4 regions of the Vibrio sp. Vf1514 genome follow, and region 2 is predicted to be linked to each of the others. Evidence: predicted binding sites of a transcription regulator. Region 2 holds the regulator's gene; each other region holds the start of a gene.
What was found. Region 2 encodes CRP, which controls carbon source genes, mostly activating them, when cyclic AMP is high. Its sites were predicted from a motif close to TGTGANNNNNNTCACA; they were not measured.
Positions count from the first base shown of each region.

Region 1: the regulator CRP is predicted to act here: its motif matches at 1,950-1,965, upstream of rppH (RNA pyrophosphohydrolase).
Region 3: the regulator CRP is predicted to act here: its motif matches at 1,798-1,813, upstream of cdd (cytidine deaminase).
Region 4: the regulator CRP is predicted to act here: its motif matches at 2,128-2,143, upstream of ACS18Q_RS12495 (CTP synthase).

Region 1 covers NZ_CP197267.1:2,558,374-2,562,812, forward strand. The annotation lists gene ptsP (phosphoenolpyruvate--protein phosphotransferase) at 1-1,277, opposite strand, end outside; gene rppH (RNA pyrophosphohydrolase) at 1,280-1,798, opposite strand; gene mutH (DNA mismatch repair endonuclease MutH) at 2,417-3,082, shown strand; gene ACS18Q_RS11900 (DUF6482 family protein) at 3,086-3,400, opposite strand; gene ACS18Q_RS11905 (NADP(H)-dependent aldo-keto reductase) at 3,588-4,439, shown strand, end outside.
Region 2 covers NZ_CP197267.1:2,863,604-2,868,042, forward strand. The annotation lists gene ACS18Q_RS13315 (hydrolase) at 1-715, shown strand, start outside; gene ACS18Q_RS13320 (YheU family protein) at 804-1,013, shown strand; gene ACS18Q_RS13325 (phosphoribulokinase) at 1,108-1,977, shown strand; gene crp (cAMP-activated global transcriptional regulator CRP) at 2,220-2,852, shown strand; gene ACS18Q_RS13335 (DUF1338 domain-containing protein) at 2,935-3,729, opposite strand; gene astD (succinylglutamate-semialdehyde dehydrogenase) at 3,915-4,439, opposite strand, start outside.
Region 3 covers NZ_CP197267.1:1,322,719-1,327,157, reverse strand. The annotation lists gene sbcB (exodeoxyribonuclease I) at 1-574, shown strand, start outside; gene ACS18Q_RS06155 (CidA/LrgA family protein) at 615-989, shown strand; gene ACS18Q_RS06150 (LrgB family protein) at 980-1,660, shown strand; gene cdd (cytidine deaminase) at 1,869-2,756, shown strand; gene ACS18Q_RS06140 (bifunctional diguanylate cyclase/phosphodiesterase) at 2,874-4,439, opposite strand, start outside.
Region 4 covers NZ_CP197267.1:2,706,717-2,711,155, reverse strand. The annotation lists gene relA (GTP diphosphokinase) at 1-1,099, shown strand, start outside; gene mazG (nucleoside triphosphate pyrophosphohydrolase) at 1,222-2,022, shown strand; gene ACS18Q_RS12495 (CTP synthase) at 2,228-3,865, shown strand; gene eno (phosphopyruvate hydratase) at 3,945-4,439, shown strand, end outside.

The sequences.
Region 1 (4,439 bases), 310 kb from region 2:
GGCTCCGAGATCGCCTCGTTGACCATTTTCGACAGCTCGCGCTCTTCATTGGCGAGCGCGCGATACTCAGACAGCACCTGTTTGGCCGGCGAAATAAAGAGCTTGCCACTGTAGCCATCAACAATGCCTTTCTTGCCATTGATCTGTTTGAGGTTCACCGACACGCCCATGATGGCGGGAATGCCCAGCGCGCGCGATAAAATCGCTGCATGCGAGTTCGCCGCCCCTTCGAGCGACACAACGGCCAACAACTTATCTTTGGGCAGCGCCGCCAGAATAGACGCGGTCAGCTCTCGCACCACCAAAATAATCGGTTTATCAAGCTGTTGCTGTTCGTGTTCAGTGTTGTAGAGGAAATAAAGCAGACGTTGTCCCAGTTCACGAACATCTTGTGCCCGTTCTCGCAGATAGGCATCCGACATGCGGGCAAACCGGTTGGAATAGGTTTCGACCACCTGACGCAGCGCCCAGTCGGCGCGATCGCCTTTTTGAATTTGCACCTTGAGATCTTTGCGCAGCATCGGGTCGTTCAAGAGGTGCGTAAAGAGGTCAAAGATCGCCAGCGCTTCTTTGTTGATTTCGCTGTCGAGCTTTTTACGCATCTTCCGAAAATCGCTCAGCGCGCTTTCAATGGCACGCGTCAGCCATTCCTGTTCGCGATCGACATCCAGCGTTGACGCCGGATACACTTCTGCAAGCTGTGGTTGGGAGTCATCCCACCATAACTCGCCAATGGCGACACCGGGAGACGCCGGAATCCCACTGATCGCTTGCTGTTTTTTGGTCAGCAGCCAATGGCCTTGCGTTCGCGCATGCGCGACGATCACCGCCAGCTGAGCCGCGAGCGTGACGAGAAACGAGACTTCCATCTCGCTAAACAGACGAGGAGATTTCTGTTGGACAACCAAAACGCCCAACACTTGTTTGCGGTAGATAATCGGTGTGCCGAGGAACGAGTTGTAAACCTCTTCGCCCAGCTGTTTGAAGTATTTAAAGTTGGGATGCTTCGACGCTTCAGCGAGGTTGATTGGCTCGGCAGAACGCTTCACCAACCCAACCAGACCTTCATCAAAATCAATGAGGATTTTATCGCCTTTGAATTTCAAGCCTTGGGTCGCCATCAACTCCAGACGATGCATCTCTTCATTTGCTAAATAGACAGTACAACACTCAGTGCTCATCGCACTGCATGTCTGTTTTACAAAAATATCCAACGCTTGGTAAACGTCTTCAACTTTTGAAACCTGTTCAACTATATCCCTTAGCTGAGAGAGCATCTCTATCCTCTTCGATTTTTGCGCTTACCTTTCACTTTACGTTCTTTAAACGGCATCGCCAATGACGCAAATTCTTTCATCGCCCGACGATACACATCACGCTTAAAAGAGACCACTTGTCTCACCGGATACCAATAACTCACCCAGCGCCAACCATCAAATTCAGGGGTGCTACCACGCTGCATGTTGATTCTTGATTCATCACATTCCAAACGCAGTAGGAACCATTTCTGTTTTTGTCCAATACAGACAGGCTGCGAATCCCATCGAACCAAACGTTTTGGCAGCTTGTATCGAAGCCAATGCCGACTGGTCGCAATGATTTTGACGTCCTTTTTCGTTAAGCCAACCTCTTCGTAAAGCTCCCGAAACATCGCTTGCTCAGGAGTTTCACCCTCATCTATTCCACCTTGCGGGAATTGCCATGAGTGTTGCCCGTATCGTTTCGCCCAGAATACCTGACCATGGTTGTTACAAATCACAATACCCACATTGAGTCGGTAACCATCGCCATCTATCACTGGCAAACCTCTAGTAAAATCTTAATTGCTTTGATTTTTCCACATATCCCCAACGGGAGCAAACTTACTAATGTGATTCACACGAAATTTATTGCTTGCGACCTGCAAATTGAATAAGTTTTGTTCAAATTAAAACTTATCAACAGCAGAGTGAGAGATAGCCCACATTTATTCACGTTTTCTGTGAATAACCATGTGCAGAAGACAGTGGACTGTGTAAAAAAGCCATCAAACCCACAATGTCCCACTTCAAAAACCAAACACAAAACCAATAATTTTCCCTTATAATTCATGAAGTAAAAAACATGTAATTCAATCAAGCTAGACGTAAAATAAGAAAAGATCATTCAAACTCAAAAAACGCTCAAAGATCCACCAATTCCGCTGTTATCCACACCACCGCGTCAAAATGCGCTTTTTTTCGCCGTCATCCCGGTCGCGATTCAACCGGAAACCCCTGTTTATGCATACATGTCACATTAATCTCATTTGTAGCCCTGAGCCACCTGTGGATAACTAGCAAAAAGATGATCTTTTGCACACGTTGATCATTATTTCTCCACGATCCGCGTACGCCGAAAATTTGCTACAATCGCCTTTTTGACCACAGCGCTTTTTATGAAACCAGAACCACAAACCGAACAGGAACTGCTAGAACGGGCGCAGCACATTGCCGGCGTCTCGTTTGCCGAGCTCGCTCAAGAGGCACAGATGACAGTGCCACCGGATCTGCGCAAAGATAAAGGCTGGGTTGGCCAATTGCTGGAATGGCATTTAGGCGCCACCGCAGGCAGTAAACCGCAACAAGATTTCGAATCGTTGGGCATTGAACTCAAAAGCATTCCCATCGGATACAACGGCAAGCCCTTGGAAACCACGTTTGTCTGTGTCGCGCCACTCACTGGCGTGCATGGCCTCACGTGGGAGCAAAGCCACGTGCGCAATAAATTGTCTCGCGTATTGTGGATTCCGGTCGAAGGTGAACGAGAAATCCCGCTGGCGCAGCGCCGCGTTGGCTCGCCGCTGATCTGGAGTCCGTCTCCCGAAGAGGAAGCGCAGCTCAAAGCCGATTGGGAAGAGTTGATGGAATTCATTGTGCTGGGCAAGATTTCGGAAATCAGCGCGCGCCACGGCGAAGTGTTGCAACTGCGCCCGAAAGCCGCCAACGGCCGCGTAAAAACTGAAGCCTATGGCGCCAATGGCCGCCCAATCCAAACGCTACCGCGCGGCTTTTATTTACGGACTCAGTTTACCGCACGAATTTTGGCAACTTACTACGCTTGACTCTTAATGCTTGCTGATAGGCAGCGGAATATCGCTGTATTTCTGGCCGCCGGCGATCCCACACTCTTCATACGCGCAGCTCATGCGTAAATAGGCGTGGGTCAGCCCCAGTTGGGAGAGTTGATCTTTGGCGGCATGCAGGGATGAAAAATGCAACGGCTCCCCGCGATCAAGCAGCGGTTCCACACGATGTTTCACCTCGACCCCCAACGTATAATGAGTCGCATCAGCGCACCCAATCACATACACTTTCGGCGGCTCAAAGCCAGGTTTATGCGGGCTGTGCAGCCACTTCGTCAGTTGTTGTTTGTGCATCATTCACCTCCGTTTCCCTCAGTGTAGACGAGCCGCCACAGAGCTCAAGTTCCTCCAGCCGCTGCTGCCGACGTACAAATTTCATTTCCTTTTGCACCAATTCTTCGCTTATAGTGAAATTCATATCAAAAGCCGCTTTAGTTTCAATAAGCTATAAGTGGCGTGTTCCGAATGCAGACAAGGAAGTGCCATGCAATACACCAAACTGCCTCACTCGAGCCTTGAAATCAGCAAACTGTGCCTTGGCACCATGACGTTTGGCGAACAAAATACACAAGCAGACGCGTTCAGCCAGCTTGATTACGCGCTCGAACGCGGCATCAATTTTATCGACACCGCAGAAATGTACCCAGTGCCTCCCAAAGCAGAAACGCAAGGGAAAACCGAAGCATTCATCGGCAACTGGTTAGAAAAATCCGGCAAGCGAGAAAAAGTGGTGTTGGCGACCAAAGTCGCCGGCCCGCGCAATGTGCCCTACATTCGGGACAATATGGCGCTCGACCATCGCCACATTCACCAAGCGATCGACGACAGCCTCAGCCGGCTGAAAACCGACTACATCGATTTGTATCAATTGCACTGGCCGCAGCGTCAAACCAATACCTTTGGTCAGCTCAACTATCCGTACCCAGACAAACAAGAAGAAGTCACACTGATTGAGACGCTCGAAGCGCTCAGCGATTTAGTGCGCATGGGGAAAGTGCGTTACATCGGCGTCTCCAACGAAACCCCGTGGGGCTTAATGACCTACCTGCGTTTGGCCGAAAAGCATGACTTGCCACGCATGGTTTCAATTCAAAACCCATACAACCTGCTTAATCGCAGCTTTGAAGTCGGCTTGTCAGAAATCAGTCATCATGAAGGGGTGAAACTGTTGGCGTACTCCCCGATGGCATTTGGCGTCCTTAGCGGCAAATACCTCAATGGCGCCCGCCCAACGGGTGCGCGTTGCAGCTTGTTTGAACGGTTTCAACGCTACTTTACGCCGCAAGGCTTACAGGCGACTGAAGCGTACGTCAATCTGGCCAGAGAGTTTGGTCTC
Region 2 (4,439 bases):
CGGCTGGCTATCAGTGATGATGCATTTTCGCGGCTGCAGCGGCAAACCCAACCATTTGGCGCGCGCGTACCATTCCGGTGAAGTGCAAGATGCGCGTTTTGTCTTGGAAACCTTGCGCGAGCAATTTCCTTCGCAACCCATGATTGCGGTCGGCATTTCGCTCGGCGGCAATATGCTGGTCAACTATCTGGCCGAGTTCAACCACGATCCCATCGTTAGTGCCGCAACCGTGGTCTCTGCGCCGCTGGATCTCGCCGCCTGTTCGGAGCGTATCGAACACGGGTTTTCCAAACTCTATCGCACCTATTTGCTCTCGTCGCTCAAACAAAATGCGCTGCGCAAACATCAGTTGCTGAAAGGTGAATTGGGGCTGTCGTATCACAACATCAAACGCGTCACGCGCTTGCAAGAGTTTGATGATCTGATCACCGCGCCCCTGCACGGATTCAAAGACGCGCAGGATTACTATCAGCGCTGCTCAGGCATCCACAAACTCAAAGACATTCGCGTGCCCACGCAAATCATCCACGCCAAAGACGATCCATTTATGACCGATGCCGTGATCCCCAAATTTGTCCTGCCGGAAAACATCGATTATCGCTTGTTTGATCAAGGCGGCCATGTGGGCTTCCTTAGTGGCTCGCTACTCAAACCGACCTTCTGGCTCGAACAATCCCTGCCCGCTTACTACGCAAGCCTGCGCGACAGCATCTGATCTGCACTGACTCGCTTGGCACTGACGCCTTCCCTCGAAGGCGTTATACTTGGGCATTCAACCACGAACATAAAAGCAAGAGGTATTTATGATCGTTCCGTGGCAGCAAATCGCGCCGGATACACTCGACAGTCTGATTCGTGAATTCGTGTTACGCGAAGGCACCGATTACGGCGAAGTCGAGATTTCGCTGCAAGAAAAAGTCGATCAAGTGAAGGCACAATTGCAGTCTGGCGAGGCCGTGATCGTCTATTCAGAATTACATGAAACCGTTGATATCAAAGTCAATCAACGCTAACGGATGACGACAGTCATCTTTTCCGTGCTATAGTGATTCGACTTGGGCTGTGTTGAAACAGCCCGATTTTATGGACTCAGAGACAAGGTTTGTCATGTCAGCGAAACACCCTATTATCGCCGTCACCGGTTCGTCGGGCGCCGGCACAACCACGACCTCAGAAGCATTTCGCAAGATGTTCAATATGATGGACATCAAACCCGCGTGGGTGGAAGGCGATAGCTTTCACCGCTTTACTCGCCCAGAGATGGACGTCGAGATTCGCAAAGCGCGCGAGCAAGGTCGTCACATCAGCTATTTTGGGCCGCAAGCCAACGACTTTACCGCGCTGGAAGACTTCTTCCGTCAGTTTGGGAAATCAGGCACCGGTCAGGTCAGACGCTATCTTCACTCCTTTGACGAAGCCGTGCCGTACAATCAGATGCCGGGCACCTTTACGCCTTGGCAGCAATTGCCAGAAAACTCCGATGTGCTGTTTTACGAAGGGCTGCACGGCGGGGTGGTCGATGGCGAAGTCAACGTCGCACAACACGTCGATTTTCTGATTGGCATGGTGCCGATTGTGAACTTGGAATGGATTCAAAAATACGTGCGTGACACGCGCGATCGCGGCCATTCTCGAGAAGCGGTGATGGATTCGATCGTGCGCTCGATGGACGATTACCTCAATTACATCACGCCGCAATTCTCCCGCACCCACATCAACTTTCAGCGCGTCCCCACCGTCGATACTTCCAACCCGCTCAATGCGAAAGGCATTCCCAGTTTGGATGAAAGCTTTGTCGTCATTCGCCTGCGCGGCATTAAAAACGTCGACTACCCCTACTTGCTGGCGATGATTGATGGCTCGTTCATGTCGCGCCACAACACCATTGTGGTACCGGGGGGGAAAATGGGCTTTGCCATGGAGCTGATCGTCAGACCGCTCCTGCAACAGCTGATAGAGTCAGGGAAAATTGGCTAATCATACCGTCACTGTGTCGATTACTTTTCATACCGTGATCATGTGCACAATTTTGCGTAGTTTATCCGTCCCCCGACACGATTAAAATCAAGAAATCGTTTGGGAAAAAGGATACTATTCCATACCGAAACACAAGATAACTTGCAGCAACAAGAAAGTCCTCTTATTCTAGAGAATCCAAAATAAGGCTTCGCTAAAATATGGATAGCAGCAAGCGTACCCTGCAGAGGAAGTGAGATATTATGGTTCTAGGTAAACCTCAAACCGACCCAACACTAGAGTGGTTTCTTTCACATTGTCACATTCATAAGTACCCTTCAAAAAGCACGCTGATTCACGCGGGCGAGAAAGCAGAAACGTTGTACTACATCGTCAAAGGTTCTGTAGCGGTACTGATCAAAGATGAAGAAGGTAAGGAGATGATTCTGTCTTACCTCAACCAAGGTGACTTCATCGGTGAGCTTGGCTTGTTTGAAGAAGGTCAGGAGCGTACTGCCTGGGTTCGTGCAAAATCTCCTTGTGAAGTAGCGGAAATTTCATTTAAGAAATTCCGTCAGCTGATTCAGGTTAACCCGGACATCCTGATGCGCCTGTCTGGTCAGATGGCTCGCCGTCTGCAAGTGACCAGCCAAAAAGTGGGTGACTTGGCGTTCTTAGACGTAACCGGTCGTATTGCACAGACCCTACTGAACTTGGCGAAACAACCCGACGCGATGACTCACCCAGACGGCATGCAGATTAAGATCACTCGTCAAGAGATCGGTCAAATCGTTGGCTGTTCACGTGAAACCGTGGGCCGCATCCTGAAGATGCTGGAAGAGCAGAACTTGATTTCTGCACACGGTAAAACCATCGTGGTGTACGGCACTCGTTAATCGACGTCGCAACAGCATTACACAGAAAAGCCACCTTCGCGGTGGCTTTTTATTTGTGTCGATTACGGTCAACGTGCCGTGGTTATTTGCTGTCGGTGCTTTCAAAAATCTTATCGGCTGATGCCGCGACAAACCCGGTGTAGAGTTCACCGTTGGCCATGGGGTAACGCTTGGCAAACTCATAAAAGCCCCCCGGAATGATCTCGCTGCCTTCAAGGAAACTCACTGGCACTTTATCCGCCATGGTCGATGACTGCTCCAGCAGCACGTCGGGTGAGCCCTTCACTTCGCCGCCAGATTCATTGATGGTGAAGCCTGCGCTGCGTAGGTGATCGTTCACCTGTTTCACTTCATCCAGCGTCTTCAACTGATTCACGCTCACGGTAAAGTGGTTAGCACCGTAACCATGTGCTGCCAACCAAGCCGCGTATTCGCTCTCTTTCGCCAGTTGCAGATAATCAGCGTAACTCAGATCCCACAAGCGGCCACCGTAGAGGAATGCCGCGTGCTGAAGTTGCGTCACATCCACTTGCGCCGCCAACTTCGCCACAATCGATTGCAGCTCAAGCGAGCACGCTTCCACTTTCAGTTCACTGATGAAGACTTTCGGTTGCAGCGGGTCTGGATGCTCAAAATGTTTTGCCACCAGCTTTTTGCTTTCAAACACGTAATCACCGCACGGCGTGTAGCCCAATGCCAGAAACGGTTTAGCCAGTGTTTCCAGCCCCAACGGCGCGATATTAAAGGTGCGCAGGGCGATGTGGTCGTTGATCAACACTTCGTCTTCCTGAAGCAGTTGATGCACCTTGTCGGCCGACGGACAAAGGCGTCGAATGTAGTCATTCCATAGGGATTCAAAAAGAACTGCTGGCGTCATAACGCCTCCTTGTCTGCGCTGCTCTGCAAGCAACCTGGGTGATTGGATTCTATTGCCCAAGTGACTACTCACGACTTGGGGCGACGATACCGATTTATTGTTGTTCTGGTAAAAAGTGGCTACCCGATCCGAAGCCCGAGAAGGACCGGGTAGCCTTCAGCCTGTGACGTAAGCTAAATCATCAATTACAGTTCGATACCCGGGCTCAACGTGGCTGGCAATTCAGTGGCCGAACCTTCCATCGACGCCATCGGATACGCGCAGTAGTCCGCCGCGTAGAACGCGCTTGGACGCAGGTTGCCCGACGCGCCCGGGCCACCAAATGGCGCATCGCCACTTGCGCCTGTCAGCTGACGGTTGCGGTTCACAATGCCAGCGCGAATGTGGTCCACAAAGTATTCCCACTCGCGGTCATCAGTGGTGACCAGACCCGCCGACAGACCAAACTGGGTGTCATTGGCCAATTCAACCGCCTCGGCCAGCGTTTCGTAACGCACCACTTGTAGCAGCGGGCCAAAGTATTCGTCATCTGGTAGCTCGGCAATCGGCGTGACATCGATGATGCCCGGCGTGACAAACGCCGCTTGCAGACCGCGCGCTTCCAACAAAATTTCACCGCCCAGCGACTGTAAGTTTGCCTGCGCATTGAGAATCACGTCTGCGGCCGCTTTGGAGATTTGTGGCCCCATAAACGGTGCAGGCTCTGCAAA
Region 3 (4,439 bases), 1.5 Mb from region 2:
TCATGACGATTTAGCGCCGGATGAATTGCCTGTGCCCGTCAAGCTGGTTCATCTCAACAAGTGTCCGATTCTAGCCCCGGCGAAAACGCTCACCGCCGAAAATGCCGCCACCATCGGCATCGACCGCGAACTGTGCTTGGCCAACTTGGCACGCATTCGTCAGTCTCCCGATATTCGCGAAAAACTGGCGGCGCTGTTTAGTATTGAGCGCGAATTTGAAGCCTCGAACGATGTGGATACGCAGCTCTATGACGGGTTCTTCTCCCCTGCAGATAAAGCTGCGATGGAAATTATTCGTTCCACGAATCCTGAACTGCTCGGCGAGTTGGATATCACGTTCAGCGACAAACGCATTGAACCTCTGCTGTTTCGTTACCGCGCGCGCAACTTCCCGTGGACGCTCGACGACGAAGAGCAACGCCGCTGGGCGAACCATTGTCGCGATTACTACGAAACGCATCTGCCCGATTACATGCTGAACCTGGAAAATCTGGTGCATGAACATGAAAGTGATGAAAAGAAAATCGCGATTCTCAAATCCGTTTACCAATACGTAGAGAAGCTAGCCTCTTAGTTTCTGAGTTTATTTGATTGCAATTACGGCTGACATTCTCATGGTAAAAACCATCGCACAATATGTGGTCTCAATCGGGTTGATCTTCCTGTGCCTACTGGCCGGTGTGAACCTGCAAAGCTGGCTCGGCGTGTCCGTTCCCGGCAGCATCATCGGCATGCTGATTCTGTTCTCCTTGTTGGCAAGTGGCCTCGTTCCCGTGGAATGGGTCAAACCCGGAGCCAATCTGTTCATTCGCTACATGGTGCTGCTGTTTGTGCCGGTCAGTGTGGGCTTGATGGCACATTTTGATATGTTGGTCGCCAACGCATGGACCATCATTGCCAGCGCCATTGGCGGCACCACTTTGGTGATCGTCACGCTTGGTGTCTGCTTGGATCGTTTTCTCAAGCGAGGTAAGAAATCATGTGGTTGATTGTCACCCTCATCGTCTTCTTCTTCGCTCGTTGGGTGGCGAAGAAAGGCAATTCACCGTTCTTGAATCCTTTGCTGATTTGTATCGCGATCATCATTCCGGTGCTGATGTACCTGAAGGTGCCGTTTGAAACCTACTATGCCGACAACAAATGGTTGAGCGACTTGCTGCAACCCGCCGTGGTGGCGCTCGCCTATCCGCTGTATGAGCAACTGCCTCAGATCCGTGCCAACTGGCGTTTGGTGATGCTGGCCTGTGGCGTGGGCAGTGTGATGTCGATGTTGACCGCCAGCTTGATCGCGGTGAGCATGAAAGCCGAAATCAGCTTGATCGCCGCCTTGATGGGCAAATCCGTCACCACACCGATTGCCATGGAAGTCGCCAGTAACCTTGGCGGTGAGCCAGCGGTGGCCGCCATTCTGGTACTCATGGTTGGTCTGTTTGGCGCGATTCTCGCCTACCCCATTTACAAAGTGCTCAACGTGACACACCCGATCGCTCGCGGCCTGACGATGGGCACCGTGTCCCACGCATTGGGCACCGCCAGTTGCGCAGAAAGAGACCCGCGCGATGCGGCCTTCAGTTCTCTGGCGTTGGTGCTGTGCGGCGTCATCACCTCGATTCTCGCACCAAGCCTATTTGGATTCGCGATCTGGCTCTCCGCCCTCTAAACTCATGGAAACTTTGTGGCCTCTGTCGATGATCGTGACGCGATCATCGACGGACTTCACTCTTTCGCCTTGTGCAATCGATGACATGTGTGATATCACTCTAATTATGAAAACTGAAATGTCGTTACATTCATTTATGTGACAAAAATCTCAGTAAAGCTGCATCGGTTGCCTAAAATGAAGTTCAATACATTATTAAGGATTCTTTATGAAAAGCCGTATTGAACAGGCGCTAGCGGGCATGCCGAAGCCAATCGCAGAGTTTCTGACTCCGATCACCTTGGCTGATGATTTTGACGCTACCCTTTCTCCCGACCAGTTCAACCAACTGCTTTCCATTTCGGAAATGAGTGATGCTGATCTGCGTGTGACTTTGCTTCCTTTGGCAGCGGCCTACGCCTATGTGCCTATCTCCAAGTTTTATGTCGGCGCCATCGTGCGTGGCCTGTCGGGTCGCCTCTACTTCGGCGGCAACATGGAGTTTTCTGGGGTGCAACTGGGTCAAACTATTCACGCTGAACAAGCGGCCATCAGCCATGCTTGGATGAAGGGCGAAGAAGGTTTGGCGGACATTACCGTCAACTACAGCCCATGTGGTCACTGCCGTCAGTTCATGAATGAATTGAACACATCGAAAACGCTGTCAATTCAACTGCCACAACGTGAAGAAAAGTCGTTGCAATACTACTTGCCAGAATCGTTTGGCCCAGCAGATTTAGGCATTGAATCGGCGCTGATGGCCAACGTCAATCATGGCAAAACCAGCGACGATGAAGAACCATTGGTGCAGCAAGCACTAGTTGCCCTGAACCGCAGCCACGCGCCATACACCGCCAACCTGAGCGGCGTAGCGCTGCAAACCACCAGCGGTCAGCAATATCTGGGTGCGTACGCAGAAAATGCGGCGTTCAACCCAAGCTTGCCCCCATTGCAAGTGGCCTTGATTCAATTGCGCATGGCGGGTGAAACATTCGACACCATCGAAAGTGCCGCGCTGGCTGAAATGGCCGAAGGCAGCATCAGTCACTTGGCCGATACCCAATCCACACTGGAAGCCATTAATCCGGACATTCCACTGTCGTATCTGTCACTGTAACGCTCGGTGCCCCAAAGAATGATATCCACGAAAAAGCCAGACGCAGTCTGGCTTTTTCTTTTCGCTCTTACCTTTTTGCCGACGTTTCTTCGCCATTTCCCATCAACGTTCCCTCTTTCAATGACGAAACGTTTCCAGCGCCAGCGCTGCATCCATCGGTTTGTAGAAGTAATAGCCTTGAATTTCATCCACGTTCCACACGTTGAGCTTTCTCAGCTGTGACGCGTTCTCAACCCCTTCGGCCACCGTGGTTAAGCCGAGTTCTTGTGACATGTTGATGATATTGCGAATCAGCGATTTGGCTTTCTCATTGGTGTCTAAACCATCGATGTACGACTTGTCCAGTTTGACAATATCCAGTGGAAAATTACACAACGAACTGAACGATGAGTAACCCGTACCAAAATCATCCAGCGCCAATTGAACGCCAAGCGCTTTAATGGCATCCATGCGCTGCTGCGTCTCTTCTTCAACCCCCATCAGAATGCTTTCCGTCAGCTCTAGTACCAATTGCCCGGCTTCAAGTTGATACTGCGCGATCACGTTGCGCAGCGTATCAACCAAACTGCTGTGATAAAAATGCGGGCTGGAGATGTTGACGTGAATGCTCACCATCTGTTTGTTGTGGCCTTGCGCTTGTTGAAACGTTTGCAAAAATGCACACGCTTGGTCAAGAATTTGCTCGCCGAGTTCCACTATCAGTTTTCGCTGTTCGGCCAGTGGCACAAACACGGCAGGCGACACCATTCCAAATTGCGAATGTTTCCAGCGCGCCAAGGCTTCAAAGCCAACTAACTGGCCGGATGCGGCTTTCACAATCGGTTGATAATGAGCAATGATTTCGCGATTTTTCAGTGCAGCCACGATGTCGCGATTAAGGATCTGCACTTCTTGGGTTTGCTCAAACTGTTCTGGCGTCACGACGTTCAGCGAATGTGCCACCGACAACGAGCGATTCATGACGGTGTAGTAACCACAATGGACGATATTTTCAAAGTTCTCGAAATCGATGGAAGACGGCAGCAACGCCCCTTTGAGCCCAAGGTCGAGCTCCATCTCCGCCAAACTGATCTTCGCGCGATACGCTGACAGAATGTGGCTGCCCATCGACTCCACGCGATTCAGCGGGCCAGTGCAGCAGACGATAAACTCATGTTCACTGATCCGCCCTACATCTTCGCGGCTAAAATAACGCTTCAAACTGTCGGCGATGTGGCGCACGCACGCATCGTAGAGTTCATGACCATACACTTCATCAATCTCTTTGAGCCGGGTCGCGTTAAAGTAGATGACTGAAAATTCAAGCCCTTCGGACTGATGACGAAACAGGCGGCGAACACAATGAATGAGTGTGGGACGATTGAGTAAGCCGGAAATTGGATCGTATTGCGTCAGCGTTTGAATCAATTCCGCCTGCTGCTTTTGCTCACTGATATCTTGCACCGCCAACATCACCGAAGACGTATCGCCATCTTGCAGAATCGTGGCTTCTATCGAGCAGGCAATTTCTGTCATATCAGATCGCAGCATCATGGCTTCGAATTTGTTTTGCCCCTTGTCGAGCATCGCGAAAAACTGCTCCACTGCGCAGTCAGCATTGCTGGTGCCGCAAATCGCCTCCAGCGTTTTGCCAATCAAGGTTTCACGTGAGTAGCCGAGCAACTCCAATGTGGCCGGATTGAC
Region 4 (4,439 bases), 160 kb from region 2:
ACTGCTCGATTGGCAAGAAGAGATGTCCGATTCTGGCGAAATGCTGGATGAACTGCGCAGTCAGGTGTTTGATGATCGCGTGTATGCCTTTACGCCGCGCGGTGATGTGGTCGATCTACCGATGGGCGCGACGCCACTGGATTTCGCTTACCACATTCACTCTGAAGTGGGCCATCGTTGTATCGGGGCCAAAGTGGGCGGTCGTATCGTGCCATTCACCCACAAACTGCGCATGGGCGATCAGGTGGAAATTATCACCGCCAAAGAACCCAACCCATCGCGTGACTGGTTGAACCCGTCGCTGGGCTTTGTGCATTCCGGCCGTGCGCGTGCCAAGATCAACGCGTGGTTCCGCAAACAGAGCCGCGAGAAAAACCTCGAAGCGGGTCGTGAGATTCTGGAAGCGGAACTGGTGAAAATCGGTGCCACGCTCAAAGACGCTGAAGCCTACGCGCTGAAACGATTTAACGTGAACACCGCCGACGAACTGTATGTCGGTGTGGGTAGCGGTGATCTGCGTATCAACCAAATCGTCAACCACATCAATGCGTTGGTGAACAAACCAACGGCCGAAGAAGAAGACAAGCTGGTGCTTGAAAAACTTCAGGTTGGTGAAAACAGAGCCGCTGGCGCGCCGCATCGCACACACAAAGACGCGGTGGTGGTGGAAGGGGTTGATAACCTCATGACCCACTTAGCGCGCTGCTGTCAGCCGATTCCGGGCGATGAAATCAAAGGCTACATCACACAGGGGCGTGGCATTTCCGTGCACCGCAGCGACTGTGAACAGCTGGAAGAGCTGAGCCATCATGCGCCGGAACGCATCATCGATACCGTATGGGGGCGAGGGTTTGTGGGCACTTACCACATCACGCTGCGCATCGAAGCGATGGAGCGGGTGGGGCTGCTAAAAGACATCACCACCTTGCTCAGTAACGAGAAAGTGAAAGTCACCACCATGAAGAGCCGCAGCGATTACAAGCGTCAAATCATCATCATGGACTTTGAGCTGGAAGTGAACAGCGTCGAAGTGTTTGAGCGTGTCTCGAAACGCATCGAACAGATCAAAGATGTGATGCTGGTGAAACGTCTTGGCTAAAGTGCTGGTGGCCTAAAGCGCCCATCAGCGAAGCAGCCAATCACAATCAATTGAAGGCGAGTGGATAATCTGCTCGCCTTTTTCATATTTAGACCGGGTTTTAGAAAAAGGACATCTGTCGTATGCCTCATCCAATCGAACACCTTGAACACATCATGGCCAGCCTGCGCGATCCACAAACCGGCTGTCCGTGGGATCAACAGCAAACCTTCGACACCATTGTGCCGCACACCATTGAAGAGACGTTTGAGGTGGTGGATGCCATTCACAATCAAGATTGGCCGAATTTGCAGGAAGAGTTGGGGGATTTGCTGTTTCAGGTGATTTTCTACAGCCAACTGGCCAAAGAGCAGGGACTGTTTGAGTTTCGTGATGTGGTGGATTCGGTCAATGAGAAGCTCACTCGCCGTCATCCGCACGTGTTTGGCGACGCAAGCTTTGCCGACGAAGCGGCGCTCAATGCCAACTGGGAAGCGGAAAAAGCCAAAGAAAAAGCCAAGGCAGGCAAAAGCGAACAAAGTATTCTAGACTCTATACCACACTCATTACCGGCGTTATCCAAGGCCAATAAAATCCAGAAAAAGTGCGCGAAATACGGCTTTGACTGGAAAACGCTTGGGCCGGTGGTGGATAAAGTTCACGAAGAGATCGATGAAGTGATGGCCGAAGTGCTACAGGTCGATGTGGATGAACAGAAAGTGGAAGAAGAGCTGGGTGATCTGCTGTTTGCGACCGTCAATTTAGTGCGCCATTTGGGCAAGGATCCGGAAGTGGCGCTGATGAAGGCCAATCACAAGTTTGTGCGTCGTTTTCAAGGGGTGGAAGCCCAGGTTCATGCGCAAGGTAAACATCTGCAACACTTTTCTTTGCCAGAGCTCGATGCGATGTGGGAGACCGTCAAACGCCAAGAAAAGGCGCAGTAGCGGCGTTTGCAGGGTGTTGCGTTGTCCTTCCGCAGGAAGTGAAATAAAAACGAATGGAAATCCCTGAACTTCACTTTGATTTGAAGCAAAAAATAAAAAACTGAGTGTGATAGATTTCACGTTGTGGCGATAAATGGGTTCTGGTATAGTTTCGTCCCGTCCAGAAGAAATCCATTTCCCTCATTCAACCAATTTCAGGTTAAACATGACGACAAATTATATTTTTGTTACTGGCGGGGTTGTATCCTCTCTAGGTAAAGGTATTGCAGCAGCATCTCTTGCAGCGATTTTAGAAGCTCGTGGTCTTAAAGTGACCATGATGAAGCTTGACCCTTACATCAACGTTGACCCAGGCACAATGAGCCCAACTCAACACGGTGAAGTGTTCGTTACGGAAGATGGCGCGGAAACTGACCTAGACCTTGGTCACTACGAGCGTTTCATTCGTACCAAAATGACCAAGCGCAACAACTTCACTGCAGGTCGTGTTTACGCTGACGTTCTACGTAAAGAACGCCGTGGCGACTACCTGGGTGCAACCATTCAGGTTATCCCTCATATTACAAACGCGATCAAAGATCGTGTCATTGCTGGCTCTGAAGGCCACGATATCGCCATCGTTGAAGTTGGCGGTACGGTCGGTGACATCGAGTCACTGCCATTCATGGAAGCAATTCGTCAGCTTGCGATCGAAGTGGGCCGCGAAAACGCGATGTTCATGCACCTGACGCTGGTTCCTTACCTCGCTGCAGCAGGCGAAGTGAAAACGAAGCCAACACAGCACTCGGTGAAAGAACTACTGTCTATCGGTATTCAGCCTGATATCTTGGTTTGCCGTAGCGATCGCATGATCCCTGCCAACGAACGTAAGAAAATCGCACTGTTCTGTAACGTGGCTGAAAAAGCTGTGATCTCCATGAAAGACGTGGATTCGATCTACAAGATTCCTCAACTGATCCGTTCTCAAGGTCTAGATGATCTGGTGTGTACTCGTTTTGGTATCAGCGCGCCAGAAGCGGACCTGTCTGAATGGGAACAGGTGATCTACGAAGAAGCGAACCCAACCGGTGAAGTCACGATTGGTATGGTCGGTAAGTACATCGAACTGCCGGATGCGTACAAATCGGTGAACGAAGCGTTGAAACACGCAGGCCTGAAAAACCGCCTGAGCGTGACCATTAAATACATCGATTCTCAAGATGTTGAGACCAAAGGTGCTGATATCCTTGAGGGTCTTGATGCGATTTTAGTACCAGGTGGCTTTGGCGATCGTGGTATCGAAGGGAAGATTCGTGCAGCGCAATACGCACGTGAAAACAACATTCCTTACCTGGGTATCTGTTTAGGTATGCAGGTCGCACTGATCGAATACGCGCGCAACGTCGCGGGTATGGAAGGTGCACATTCAACAGAATTTAACAAAGACACCAAATACCCTGTGGTAGGCTTGATCACCGAATGGGTCGACGAGCAAGGTAACGTTGAAGAACGTACTGAAGCGTCAGATCTGGGTGGTACCATGCGTTTGGGTTCACAGCTGTGTCACCTTGCGAAAGGTTCAAAAGCTTACGAACTGTACGGCAGCGCTACGATTCACGAGCGTCACCGTCACCGTTACGAAGTGAACAACAACCTGCGTCCACAAATTGAAAAAGCAGGTCTGAAAGTGTCTGGTTTGTCTGCTGATAAGAAACTGGTAGAAGTGATTGAGAACCCGGCTCACCCTTGGTTTGTCGCGGCTCAATTCCACCCAGAATTCACATCAACGCCTCGCGATGGTCACCCATTGTTTGCAGGCTTTGTGAAAGCTGCAGGTCAGTTCCAGCGCGGCGAATTGAAGTAAAAAAGGATATGGGTAGCGGCTTGCGTTGTGCGGCTACCCGTTTAGTTTTGACATTTAAATTCAATGAGAGGAAACATTAATGTCTAAGATCGTTAAAGTTCTAGGTCGTGAAATCATCGACTCACGTGGTAACCCAACTGTTGAAGCTGAAGTTCACCTAGAAGGCGGTTTCGTAGGTATGGCTGCTGCACCATCAGGTGCATCAACTGGTTCTCGTGAAGCTCTTGAGCTGCGTGATGGCGACAAATCTCGTTTCCTAGGTAAAGGCGTACTGAAAGCGATCGCTGCAGTAAACGGTCCTATCGCTGAAGCGCTAGTGGGCAAAGATGCGAAAGACCAAGCAACTGTTGACCAAATCATGATCGACCTAGATGGCACTGAAAACAAATCTAACTTCGGTGCAAACGCAATCCTAGCTGTATCTCTAGCAAACGCGAAAGCAGCAGCAGCGTCTAAAGGCATGCCTCTGTACGAGCACATCGCTGAACTGAACGGCACTGCAGGTCAATTCTCTATGCCTCTACCAATGATGAACATCATCAACGGTGGTGAGCACGCAGACAACAACGTTGAT